DNA from 3 places in the Planococcus sp. 1R117A genome. Region 2 is predicted to be linked to each of the others. Evidence: riboswitches for the same ligand, from Rfam matches in the RefSeq annotation. Region 2 holds a riboswitch; each other region holds the start of a gene.
What was found. Region 2 has a riboswitch for lysine ahead of ACSFXN_RS16520 (Na+/H+ antiporter NhaC family protein). Riboswitches for the same ligand answer to the same signal wherever they lie in the genome.
Positions count from the first base shown of each region.

Region 1: linked by a shared signal. The riboswitch ahead of ACSFXN_RS08850 (aspartate kinase) and the one ahead of ACSFXN_RS16520 (Na+/H+ antiporter NhaC family protein) in region 2 are both predicted to bind lysine.
Region 3: linked by a shared signal. The riboswitch ahead of ACSFXN_RS04915 (transporter substrate-binding domain-containing protein) and the one ahead of ACSFXN_RS16520 (Na+/H+ antiporter NhaC family protein) in region 2 are both predicted to bind lysine.

Region 1 covers NZ_JBPRLO010000002.1:687,770-692,058, reverse strand. The annotation lists gene trxA (thioredoxin) at 1-126, shown strand, start outside; gene uvrC (excinuclease ABC subunit UvrC) at 177-1,973, shown strand; lysine riboswitch at 2,011-2,186, shown strand; gene ACSFXN_RS08850 (aspartate kinase) at 2,319-3,530, shown strand; gene ACSFXN_RS08845 (hypothetical protein) at 3,730-3,921, opposite strand.
Region 2 covers NZ_JBPRLO010000006.1:38,157-42,445, forward strand. The annotation lists gene ACSFXN_RS16515 (sodium-dependent transporter) at 1-112, opposite strand, end outside; gene ACSFXN_RS16520 (Na+/H+ antiporter NhaC family protein) at 306-1,883, opposite strand; lysine riboswitch at 1,996-2,178, opposite strand; gene ACSFXN_RS16525 (bifunctional metallophosphatase/5'-nucleotidase) at 2,249-3,592, opposite strand; gene ACSFXN_RS16530 (sulfite exporter TauE/SafE family protein) at 3,606-4,289, opposite strand, start outside.
Region 3 covers NZ_JBPRLO010000001.1:1,046,189-1,050,477, reverse strand. The annotation lists gene ACSFXN_RS04925 (class I SAM-dependent methyltransferase) at 248-811, shown strand; gene mnmH (tRNA 2-selenouridine(34) synthase MnmH) at 1,017-2,096, shown strand; lysine riboswitch at 2,245-2,428, shown strand; gene ACSFXN_RS04915 (transporter substrate-binding domain-containing protein) at 2,564-3,406, shown strand; gene ACSFXN_RS04910 (amino acid ABC transporter permease) at 3,470-4,237, shown strand; gene ACSFXN_RS04905 (amino acid ABC transporter ATP-binding protein) at 4,273-4,289, shown strand, end outside.

The DNA.
Region 1 (4,289 bases), on a different contig from region 2:
GCCGGCAAATACGGCATTATGTCAATTCCGACTCTATTGTTGATGAAAGATGGAGAAACAGTTGACAAAGTGGTTGGTTTCAGACCAAAAGAAGCTTTAGCAGAATTGGTTAACCAACACGCATAATTCTAAACCGGGTCCCGTAATGGTGCCCGGTTTTTTAATAGGGTGAGATTATGGCAAATGAATTGATTCAACATAAATTAGCGATACTTCCGGATCAGCCTGGCTGCTATTTGATGAAAGACCGCCAAAATACGATCATCTATGTCGGTAAAGCGAAAGTGCTGAAAAACCGCGTACGATCGTATTTTACGGGAAGCCATGATGCCAAAACACAGCGGCTGGTAGGCGAAATAGAGGATTTTGAATATATCGTAACAAGTTCAGAAAAAGAAGCGCTGATTCTGGAGCTGAACTTGATCAAAAAGCATGATCCAAAATACAATATCATGCTGAAAGATGACAAGACCTACCCATACTTGAAAATTACAGGTGAGCGCCATCCAAAGCTCATCATCACACGGCAAGTGAAGCGGGATAAAGGCAAGTATTTCGGTCCTTATCCCAATGCTTACGCGGCAAGTGAAACGAAGAAATTGCTCGATCGTCTGTATCCGCTCCGGAAATGCCATACCATGCCTGACCGTGCCTGCCTGTATTACCATATGGGGCAGTGTTTGGCGCCGTGCATCAAACCGGTCGAACAGGAAACGTATCAAAATATGATCGAAGGCATCACGAAATTCCTGAACGGCGGTTTCCGTGAAGTCAAAGAGCAGCTGGTTGAAAAGATGTCGGAAGCCGCTGAGAATTTGGAATTTGAGCGAGCCAAGGAATACCGGGATCAGATTATCCATATTGAAACGGTCATGGAAAAGCAGAAAATGGCCATGAACGATTTTACCAACCGCGACGTTTTTGCCTATGCCATCGACAAGGGCTGGATGTGCGTGCAGGTGTTTTTCGTGCGCCAAGGCAAGCTCATTGAGCGCGATGTCTCACTGTTTCCGTTATACCGCGACCCTCAGGAAGAATTTATGACGTATCTCGGCCAGTTTTACGAGCAGTCGCACCATATGAAGCCAAATGAAATCCTGGTTCCGGAAGGGATAGACACGGATTTGGTCCGGGAATGGCTCGACCTCCGCGTACTGGTGCCTCAGCGCGGCAAGAAAAAGGATTTGCTGGATCTGGCGAAGAAAAATGCGGAGATTGCCATAAAAGAAAAGTTTCAGCTGCTTGAGCGCCAGGAAGAACGGACTGTTGGTGCCTGCATTGAATTGGGAGAAGCGATGAATATTGAAACGCCGCTCCGCATCGAAGCGTTTGATAACTCACATATCCAAGGAGCTGACGCAGTTTCTGCAATGATCACATTTATCGACGGCAAACCGTCGAAAAAAGATTACCGCAAGTATAAAACCCGCAATGCCTCGAAACCGGATGATTACGCTGCTATGCGGGAAGTAATCCGGCGCCGCTATTCGCGTGTTTTGAAAGATGGGCTTCCACTCCCGGACTTGATCGTCATTGATGGAGGAAAAGGGCAGATGGAGTCGGCGCGCGAGATTTTAGAAGACGAGCTTGGCTTATCGATTCCGATTGCCGGCCTTGCTAAAGACACAAAGCACCAGACTTCTCAGCTTCTATACGGGGATCCAATCGAAGTTGTGCCGTTAAAACGCACGAGTGAAGCGTTTTATCTGCTGCAGCGCATCCAGGATGAAGTGCACCGATTTGTCATCACATTCCACCGTCAGCTGCGCGGGAAAAATTCCATCCAGTCCGCGCTCGATGACTTGGAAGGCGTAGGGCCAAAACGCAAGAAGAAATTGTTAAAGCATTTCGGTTCTGTCAAAAAGATAAAAGAAGCGACGATAGAAGAATTGCGCCAGGCGGGCATGCCTGAGAATCTGGCCAAATCCATTCAGCAGCATTTTGTTCAGCAGGCATTGCCAAGTGAGCAATAACATGCTATCGTAAAAACATAATTGAATCACTTGGAAAAGTGATGATAGAGGCGCGAACGTCAATAGTAGCCATTCGGAGATTTGCAGAATCTGTGAAGAGTGGGGAAAGGGGCGGTCGCCGAAGTGTAGGGGATTTTTGCAAACCCATATGCTGGTCCGGCATTTAAGAAATGCCGGGCTGTCAGAGTAAATCTCTGGAGGGCTATCTCACATGGACGTTTTTCGTATTCGTACATGATAAAAGAGGTAGCTTGCCGTAGAACCGGTGAGCTACCTTTTTTTATTGCCTGGCACCCAGTGCCTGACATGTTGAGAGCCACATCTTAAAATGTGGGAGTGGATGAAATGAAGACGATCGTAATGAAGTTTGGCGGGACGTCCGTTGCAACACCCGAAAAAATCATTGAAGTGGCCAAGCGGGCAATCCTTGAAAAAGAAAAAGGCTATCGTGTAGTAATCGTGGTATCAGCGATGGGCAAAACGACAGATACACTGCTCAAACTGGCAGGGGAAATTTCTGCCGAACCGCCGAAACGGGAAATGGATATGCTGTTGGCTACGGGAGAGCAAGTAACAATTTCTCTGCTTGCCATGGCCTTTAAATCATTAGGGCATGAAGCTTTATCGTTCACCGGATGGCAAGCGGGCATTGAAACGGAATCCGTTCCGCGCAACGCCCGCATCGAAACCATCCATACAGAGCGTTTGGAACGGGTTCTGGATAATGGCTATTTCTGCGTGGTTGCCGGGTTCCAGGGCGTTGATAAGATTGGCAATATCACGACACTTGGCCGCGGCGGCTCAGATACGACTGCGGTGGCATTGGCAGCTGCGTTAGAGGCCGATAAATGTGAAATCTACACCGATGTCGATGGTGTTTATACATCGGATCCGCGTCATGTGACAGGAGCCCGTAAACTCGAGCAAATTTCATATGATGAAATGCTTGAACTTGCCAACCTCGGTGCAGGCGTCCTGCATCCTCGTGCTGTCGAATTTGCGAAAAACAATAAAGTCCCGTTGTCGGTCAGAGCAAGTTATTCGGATGAACCGGGCACAATCATACAAGAGGTGATCACTGTGGAGAAAAACTTAATAGTCAGAGGCGTAGCGTTTGAACCTGGAATTGCCCGGGTGACCGTCTCGTATGAAAAACCATTCAACGGTTCATTGGCGAATATATTTACGAAACTGGCGGAAAACCATATCGATGTTGACATCATTGTCCAAAGCATCACGGATGAATTCCCGCCGTCTGTCTCATTTTCCATTAAACAAGACAGCCTGGAAGAAACAAAGCGGGTATTGAACGAATTCCAGTCAGACATTAAATTCTCAAATGCTAATTTTGAAGTCGGTTTATCGAAAGTGTCAATTGTCGGATCCGGCATGGTCTCCAATCCCGGGGTAGCTGCACAAATGTTCGATATTCTTCGCTTGCAGGAAATTCCAGTGAAGATGGTCAGCACTTCTGAGATTAAAATTTCTGTCGTAGTGCCGGAAGCGGATATGAAAAAATCAGCGAACGCTTTGCATGACGCATTCGGTTTATCTTAATAAAAAGAAGTGAACACGTCACTTGGCGATTAAAAAAACCATGCAGGTTTGAAGTTGATAAACAGGAAGCCGCTTTCTTTTAAGTAGATATGTCAGGAAAATGACAATTCGGCAAATGTTTATAAAGGTAAAATGAAATTATTATTCAAATATAAGAACAATAAAACCCACTGCGCTTTTGCGAAGTGGGTTTTGAAATTCATGCTTTTTCATGGAGGCCGGTTTTTAAAGTGATGCGGACTTGATTTCTTTTATATTGGGTTTCGACAGAGGCTTCGGTTAAATAATCATCGATTGCTTGTTTTTGCTGGGCCCGGAATCCAGCTTCTAATTTAAAGCAGCGCTGCGCGGACTCAGAAGTAGATAATGGTGCACTATCAAGCTTTTCCATGCTTTTTTTGAGCATCAGTCAGCCGGAATGAGCTAGTCGAAAAAGGTGTTGCGCTTCTTCCAAGGAATGGACGGAAATTTTCCGGCTAATGATTTTCCCGGTCAGTAAAGAATATCTTCTTCATGCTTGCCTAAAGTTTCTGGAAATATATGGTCTCGAATAATTTCATAACCAAAGTCCTGGTGATTTTGGGTTGTTTGAAAGTCATGCTAATCTTACTTTCAATATAATAAATTGCTATTTAAAATCATACGGAAATACCTCTGGTTACCTTGACGCTCCCATTTTCGGAGAGTACAATAAATATGTCATATTATTGTATCATGATGCAAGTGGCAGTCAATGGAAGCTTTCGTGCAAAAGTTCGA
Region 2 (4,289 bases):
CACCATTTTCATAGGCCACATAAGGAAAACGCCAAATATTCCCTAGACCTACAGCCGATCCCACTGCCGCCATAACAAAACCGGCGCGCGTACCCCATTGCGAACGTTCCATTTACCTTCCTCCTTGTTTTCTTCCATCCTCTTTCCAGAAAAATAGGAAGTTTGTTTATATTCAGATTATTTACTAATCTAAAAATAGTATAACGAGGGGAATGTTCAAAGTAAAGATAATTCAGCAAAGTTTTTACATAAAGCTATTACTTCAATAACAAAAAAGCAGAGAACAAGGTTCTCTGCTTCTTGAATCATTGGAGTTTAACGCGCTTTTCAAGAATTGTGGTTCTCCGAGACCATACAAGGAATAATATCAAAAGAATAATGATAACTGCACCTAAAGAAAATAAGAGAGATCCAGTAAAACCTATGATAATATACCCTATAGCGGCGATGCCCGCAGCTGTCAAAGCATACGGAAGCTGCGTCAGTACATGGTCCATGTGATTGCTCCCTGCCCCTGTTGAAGACAGAATAGTCGTATCAGAAATTGGTGAACAGTGATCACCAAATACCGCTCCAGCGAGAACCGCAGATAATGCCGGCAATAAGAGCTCAGGTGCAGCTTGAGCCATGATGTTCCCTGCAATCGGCAAGAGGATGCCGAATGAGCCCCAGGAAGTGCCTGTTGAGAATGCCATAACCCCTGCCAGAATAAATAACAGGACCGGCAGAATTTCTATTGGAACATTGTTTTCCGTAACAATCTCCGAAAGATAAATTCCGGTTTCAAGTGCTCCTATTAAATAACTTAATGACCAAGCGAAAATCAGGATGAAAACGGCGCCTGCCATGGATTTGATCCCAGCAATAACCCCTTTTCCGACCCAAGTCGCGTTCGCCGTTTCATTACGTTTCATCTGAAGTACATAAAGGACAATTGAAGTAAACGCTCCTAGAAGCCCACCGGTCATCAGCGAAGCCGGAACATCTGTATTTTCAAAAATCAACCAGATATCAGCAACTTGACCAGCATTTTGGTACCCGGTCCAAATCATCGCCCCGATTGTTCCAACAACCAATAATAAAATTGGCAACAGTAAATCTTGGACACGTCCGTGTGAGTGGGTTGGGAATTCTTCTTTCATTTCACCAGGTATAACTTTGTTTGGATTAAATAGTTGGCCGTCGACGATTGCCAGAGTCTCATGCTTTTTCATGGCTCCAAAGTCCACATCACGAATTGCTACGAAAAAGACGATAGCCAAAGTGGCAATTGCATAAAAGTTCATAGGCGCCATTAAGACAAATGCCTCAAGAGCTGAAGATTGGACATATGTCTGCTCAGCCAAAATAGTTGCGATGATTCCGATAATCGCCGCCCCCCAGCTGGATACTGGAGAAATTACACAAACCGGTGCAGCTGTCGAATCGATGAAATATGCAAGTTTCGCGCGTGATACTCTATAACGGTCTGTAATCGGTTTAGCGACTTGCCCTACAGCCAAAGCATTAAAATAATCATCGATAAAAATGATCATACCGAGAATTACTGTAAGGACTTTTGCGCCTCTTCTTGATTTGATGCGCTTAGATGCCCATTCCGCGAAAGCAAGACTGCCTCCTGACAAGCTGACAAATGCAGTAATAATCCCCAATAAGAAGAGGAATAAAATAATGTAAACATTATAAGCGTTAAAGCCTTCGTCCCAAAAAGTGATAGCGAATGAGTTAAACAATTCCTGCAGCGCTTCCAGCGGTGCAAAAGAAGTCAGAATCAACGCCCCTGCTACGATTCCTGCTCCGAGTGACAATAGCACACGGCGAGTCAGCAACACCATAACAATCGCGATGATTGGCGGCAAAATCGAAAAAACTGTATTTTCCATGGTAATGATCCCTCCTGTTTTTTTAGGATGGAAGAGAAAGAAAAAAAGCTGACCGTGTCCCTACTGGGTACAGTCAGCTTTCTACAATTCGTCTGTGCTTCAAAACATCAAACAACCCTGTAGCTCTTCGCCTATGATTCATCATAAACGACAGTGGCATTCTTGTTCAGAATACCCCCAGCTCTTTTTTCAGTGACAGCAAAAAAAGAACTTCGGCAAAACTTCCTTTTGGATGTGTTCAACGTTGTCACACTCGCACATCGGACTTATAAGTTTTGCAGCCTCTACCCATCAATTTTTAATTCTTTGTAAGCATAGCCCAATCTTATTGCAAAATCAAATGTATATTAACTTTGAATTTTCTTTCATTTGAGAGCTTTGCTTCGGAAATATTGACTAAATACATCCCTCAGGAATTCGGGCATGAAATACTTTTTCGGAGCGCGTTTCAGCGACGGGAAAAAATACCCGAATGTGAACATGTCCAATGTGACCAGCTGGAAAGTTTCATTATGTCCTGCCAACTTTCCGCCAATGAACAATTGATGGTTTTTCATTTCAAGATTGATGCGGATGATATTGCCGAATACCGCACCCCGAAATCCCATGCCTTTCAGCTCGATATTGGGCCATTCCGCATTTAATGACTGCTGGTAGATTTCTTTCAATTCAGCGCCCGTCAAACTGATGAGGCAGGGATTGATCGGATGAGGCAGCATTTTATGGAAATCATAACGGGTCGTTTCCCCGACCGGCATGTCTTCCATAAACAATCCTGCATTGAATATGGCGCAATCAGCTCCAGAGAATTCCAGCAGTGCTTCTCCGAACAGTTCGGCCAGCTGGGAATCTTTAAACCATTCCGCTTTCAGTTCATCTTCATTATAAAAGACCGGTTCATTCAATTGTGATTTTCCTTGCTCGATGAGCATGTCATTAAAGTCTTCATCTGATCCACGAAGCGAAGACGTTTCAATCAATTCGGCTTTTTTCTCATGAATGGCCGGTTCAATCGTTACATGGCCAATATACATGCCAAATTTGCCAGCCGCCCCGAGCAATGTATCGCCGATTAGTTTTCCTTCATGAAAAATGTGATGCGTATGGGCTCCCAGAATCACATCAATTTCCGGGCATAGTTCCGCCAAATACTCATCTTCTTTCACGCCAAGATGAGAAAGGCAGACAATTAGGTCCACTTCATCTTTAATGGCTTCTACAGCCTCTATAATGGCATCCTTGGCATCTGTGATTGTCCATCCCAGCCGCTTATAGAAAGGGGTAAACTCAGCCGTTGCCCCGACCAGTCCAATCGTTAAGCCCCCTTGAGTTTTCAGCAGCTGGTAAGGTTTTGCCCATTCGGGGCGCTTGCCATCCGGCTCATAGAGATTAGCTACAATTACATCGAAATCCGCTTGCACATATAATTCTTCCAATTCTTTTTTGGACAGCGTTATACCTTCATTATTGCCTATTGTCACGGCATCGTATTCAGCATCATTTAATAACTCCACGTTGCCTTTTCCGGCAGTCCCTTCAGTGTATGGATGAGACCGGTCAACATGGTCCCCGATATCAAGGATTAAACAAACATCTCCTTCTTCCTGATGCCACCGTTTTCGTTCACTCAATAAATTCTTGATGCGAGGCCAATTGGAAAAATGGCTATGCAAATCGTTTGTATGATAAATATGAATGGTTTCACCCATAACTTACACCTCTTTAAGAACTAAATAATCCTTCGTAAATTGAACGCAGTCCCAATAATAACAAAGCAATCCGCAAGATAGCTACTAGCGTCTCTGATTTCAGTTTTTTGTTTAACGCCGCCCCTACCTTCGCTCCTATATAAGCCCCTGGCACTACCGCCAACGTGTAGATCCAGGGAACATTGCCAAGAGACATATGGGTTATGGAGTTTACAATCGATGATAAAAAGACCATGAACATTGAGGTTCCGACGGCAACATGCGGTGGAAATAAAAATAGTAAAATCATGGCTGGCACCATAATCGAACCTCCGCCGATTCCAAACAAACCAGAAGCAAAGCCTACTGCAAAAGTCAGCAGCAGAGCAGCCCACACCGGATAACCATAAACATATTCTTTGTTCATGGAGTCTTTAAAACGTATTTTCCGGCCATTATTAACAAACCACTGTACTTCTTTCAACCGGTTCCGGACCAACAGCAATATGGAAAGGAATACCAGTAAGATGCCGAAATATAAGTTAAAGGAAGGCAAATCCAATCCTTTATTTACAAATGCCCCAATAATGGTTCCAGGGACACTGCCAATAAAAAAGATAAAGGCGCTCTTGTAGTCGACCGTCTTTACTTTCATATAAGAAAGAGTTGAAGACAATCCGGTAAAAATCATCATAATTACGGAAAGCCCGACAATTTT
Region 3 (4,289 bases), on a different contig from region 2:
CCAAGGGATAGATTGACCTTCGTTTTTCGAAGGTATATGATAAAAACAACCTTCCAGATAACATCCTGGAATAAAGAGAAAATAGATTCAAGCAAAGTGCTTTCCCAGAAAGCGATAGTTGTTCCAATTAGAGTTTAAATTGCTGTTAAAGTTAGAAAAAGTTATTGATGCTTTCTTATTTTTTTACGATGTTCTGCATAAATAGTTTGCTTACAGCTAAGCCAATTGTGAACAGGGGGCCAGAAAAATGAGTACAATAGAATACGTGAAGAATTTAATCAAAGACCGGAACATCGCCTCCATTACGCCGACTTCAAAGATGGGGGTACGGGAAGTATGTGAAAAAATGGATCTCAGCAAAAAAGTAGTGATTGTTGAATATGGGCCTGCTACAGGTGTATTCACCAATTATTTGCTTGAGCATATGACGCCAGATTCCCTGATCATTGCCATTGAACTTAATGATAATTTTGTTGATTACTTAAGGGAAAACACCAGAGATCCCCGGTTGAAAATTCACCATGACAGTGCAGAAAATGTGCATGAAATCGTCCATCAGCATGGAGTCGAAATAGTGGATTATGTGATTTCGGGTATCCCGTTCTCGTTAATGGATGAAGAAACCCGTGAAAATATCGTAAAAAGAACAAGCCATGTATTAAAGCCGGGAGGGAAATTTCTTCCTTACCAAACCTTTTTCCAAAAAGACGAACATTTGATGGTTTACCTGCGGGACTATTTTTCCAATGCCCAAGATAAATTCTTTCTGCGGAATCTTCCGCCTATGCGGGTTTATGAAGCGACTAAATAAAGAGAAGCACCAATCGGTTAATGTCGGATAACTTTCCCATTAAAGAAGGCAGGCCTGTCAATACGGCTTGCTTTTTTCTTTGCTTTTACAAAGAGCAAGCCATGAAAACTTTTATATGGATTCAATGGGTGTATACTTGTAAATGTAATTTGAAGAATTTAAGCCATACTATAGAGCCTTTTAATGGCTTTTTGGGGGAAAAAGAATGTTTAGCAATATTAAAGTAGAAGAACTGATTCCGGTCATCGAAAACAAAAAAATGGCGCTCATTGATGTCCGGTCGCCATCTGAATATAAAAATTTCACTATACCGGGAAGCATCAATATTCCATTTTTTGATGATGCGGAACGGGCAGAAATCGGAACGCTTTATAAACAAGTCAGTGTAGAAGCTGCAAAAGAACGCGGGCTGGAAATCATTTCAGCAAAATTGCCGGAATTCGTGCGGGCATTCAAGAAAGTCGAAGGAGATAAAGTGGTGTTTTGCTGGCGCGGAGGCATGCGCAGCAGAACGACAGCGACTCTTTTGAGTTTGATGAACGTCCATGTCCATCGCCTTGATGAAGGCATCCGGGCTTATCGGAAATGGGTGGTAGCCGAGCTGGAACAAAAGGAAACCCCTTCGAAAGGATTTGTATTAAACGGATTAACCGGCGCAGGGAAAACAAGAGTATTAAAGGCGCTGCAGGAAGAGGGATATCCGGTCATTGATTTTGAAGGGATGGCCAATCATAAAGGATCGATTTTCGGTCAGATCGGTCTGGAACCGCATAATCAGAAAGTCTTTGATTCGCTTCTGGTCCATCAGCTGAAAAAGCTGCAGAATTTTCCTTATGTGCTGATTGAAGCAGAAAGCCATCGCATCGGGAAAGTGGTGATTCCGCCGTTTTTAAGTGATTTGAAAAATCGGAGCATCCATTTGGTCATCGATTTGCCGATGGAAGAACGGGTGAAAGAAATCCTGGAAGATTACCGTCCTTCGGAACATCAGGAAGAATGCATGGAAGCATTTCAGCGGATCAAATCGCGGATTCATATGCCTATCGCCAAGCAAATCGAATCGGATTTGGAAACGGGCAATTTTGCTTCGGCCATTCAGCTGCTGCTGGAGCATTATTACGATTCCCGCTACAAGCATACCGGCCTCCAATACCCGGATTCGCAGAAAAAGTTCTTGGTGGTCAACAATATCGAAGAAGCAATCCAAGCGGTTAAAGAAAATCTCCCTGCTTTCTCTGTGGGTGGAGAAGCCACCGATCCAGGTCAATTAGTGCAAAAGAAATAAGTGGGAAAGCTGAACAAAAAGTCTCTGCTCCCATTGTGGAAACAGAAAATCAGGACAAATTTTTGATAAATAAAAATAGGATTGACAGATAAAATATATCAATGTAGACTATGAAAAACATGAATTGAATATTACCTCACACTTTTTGCAGTGAGGTAGAGGCGCGACGTTTAACAATCCTTGGAGGAGTTCGAGAAAATGATGATCCCAAGGAGAAGGAAATGTCGCCGAAGTGTGCAATAACTCTCACTATTGCATGCTGGGTCTGCGGTTAATAGCTGCAGGACTGTCGCAATGGATTTCCCGATTTATTGCGAAGAGCTATCTCATCCAGGGACGAAGAAGAGGATTTAGGGCAACTATGTATAGTGCGATCTGAGTCTACCTCAGGTCTTTTTGTGCAGAGGTGCCCTTTTTGTATATTCAATTACCACTAAGGTACCAAACACAAAGGGGAGAGTTTAATTATGAAGAAAAAATTGACGTTATTTTCAACCATGTTCCTGTCGTCGATGCTGCTGATGTCAGGATGCGGATCAAGCGAGGAAGCCGGAAGCGGCGGATCATCAGAAGAATCTGAGACATTCAAAGTGGGAATGGAAGCAGCTTATGCACCGTTCAACTGGACACAGGGAGATGACTCCAACGAGGCTGTGAAAATTTCAGGGAACGCTGAATATGCAGGCGGCTATGACGTAGAAATTGCTAAAAGAATTGCTGAAGACATGGGCAAGGAATTGGAAATTGTAAAAACGGAATGGGATGGTCTGGTGCCTGCTCTGACTTCCGGCAAGATTGATGCCATCGTTGCGGGCATGTCACCGACGGCAGAGCGCAAAGCAACCATTGATTTTTCAGACCCGTACTATACGTCAGAGTTGGTTATGGTCGTTCAAAAAGGCGGCAAATATGAAGGGGCAACTTCGCTTTCCGATTTTAAAGGAGCGAAAATCACAGCACAGTTGAACACTTTCCATTATTCCGTTATTGACCAGATTGAAGGCGTATCGAAAGAAACAGCGATGGAAAGCTTCCCTTCCATGCGGGTAGCGCTTGAATCAGGGATTATTGATGGCTACGTGTCAGAACGGCCGGAAGCGGTGAGTGCTTCTGCTGCCAATGAAAATTTTGCCATGGTGGAATTTGAAGACGGGTTTGAAACGTCTGAAGAAGACACAGCAATTGCGGTAGGGCTTGAAAAAGGCAGTGAACTGACAGAACAAATCAATAAAGCATTGGCTGGCATTTCTGAAGAAGAGCGCCAGGAAATTATGGATACTGCAATTAAAAACCAACCAGCTGCCCAATAATGATTAGGTGGTGCCGGCTACATATGTATGCAGCCGGTTTTAACTATTTTTAGGAGGAAAACAATGAGTTTAGAATGGGTTATCACCATACTTACAGATAACTGGCCCATGTTCCTGCGCGGAGCGGTCATGACGTTATGGATTTCAGTGATCGGCACTTTGATTGGAGCCGCTATTGGATTGATCATCGGTATTATCCATACCATTCCGATGCCGGAGCGGGGAATCAAAAAAATCGGTTTGAAAGTCATTAACGGACTTCTTTCTGCATACATCGAATTTTTCCGGGGAACACCGATGATGGTACAGGCGATGGTTATTTTCTATGGATCCGCCATGGCATTTGGAATCGATTTGGACGTCTTTACAGCGGCCATATTCATTGTATCCATCAATACAGGGGCCTATATGTCGGAAATTGTTCGGGGCGGCATCATTTCCGTCGATAAAGGACAGTTCGAAGCTGCCCAGGCCATTGGGATGAACCATTTTCAAACTATGATCAATGTCGTCATGCCGCAGGTCATCCGCAATATTTTGCCGGCAACAGGCAATCAGTTTGTCATCAATATTAAAGATACGGCGGTGCTAAGCGTTATTGGAGTGACGGAATTGTTTTTCCAGACAAGAACCGTATCAGGGAACAACTTCCGTTATTTCGAATCGTTCTTTATCGCTTGTGTCCTTTATTTCATCATGACATACAGCATCACACTTCTATTGCGCAAACTTGAAAGAAAAATGGCGGGGCCGAAAAACTACAGCATGATTGGCGGCTTGCCGATGCAAGTAGTGAATCCGGAAGACACTTCGCATAAAATCAAAGAATAGACAGGTCAATAAGCAGAAATGGAAGAGGAGAACTTATGGAAAACGTAATTGA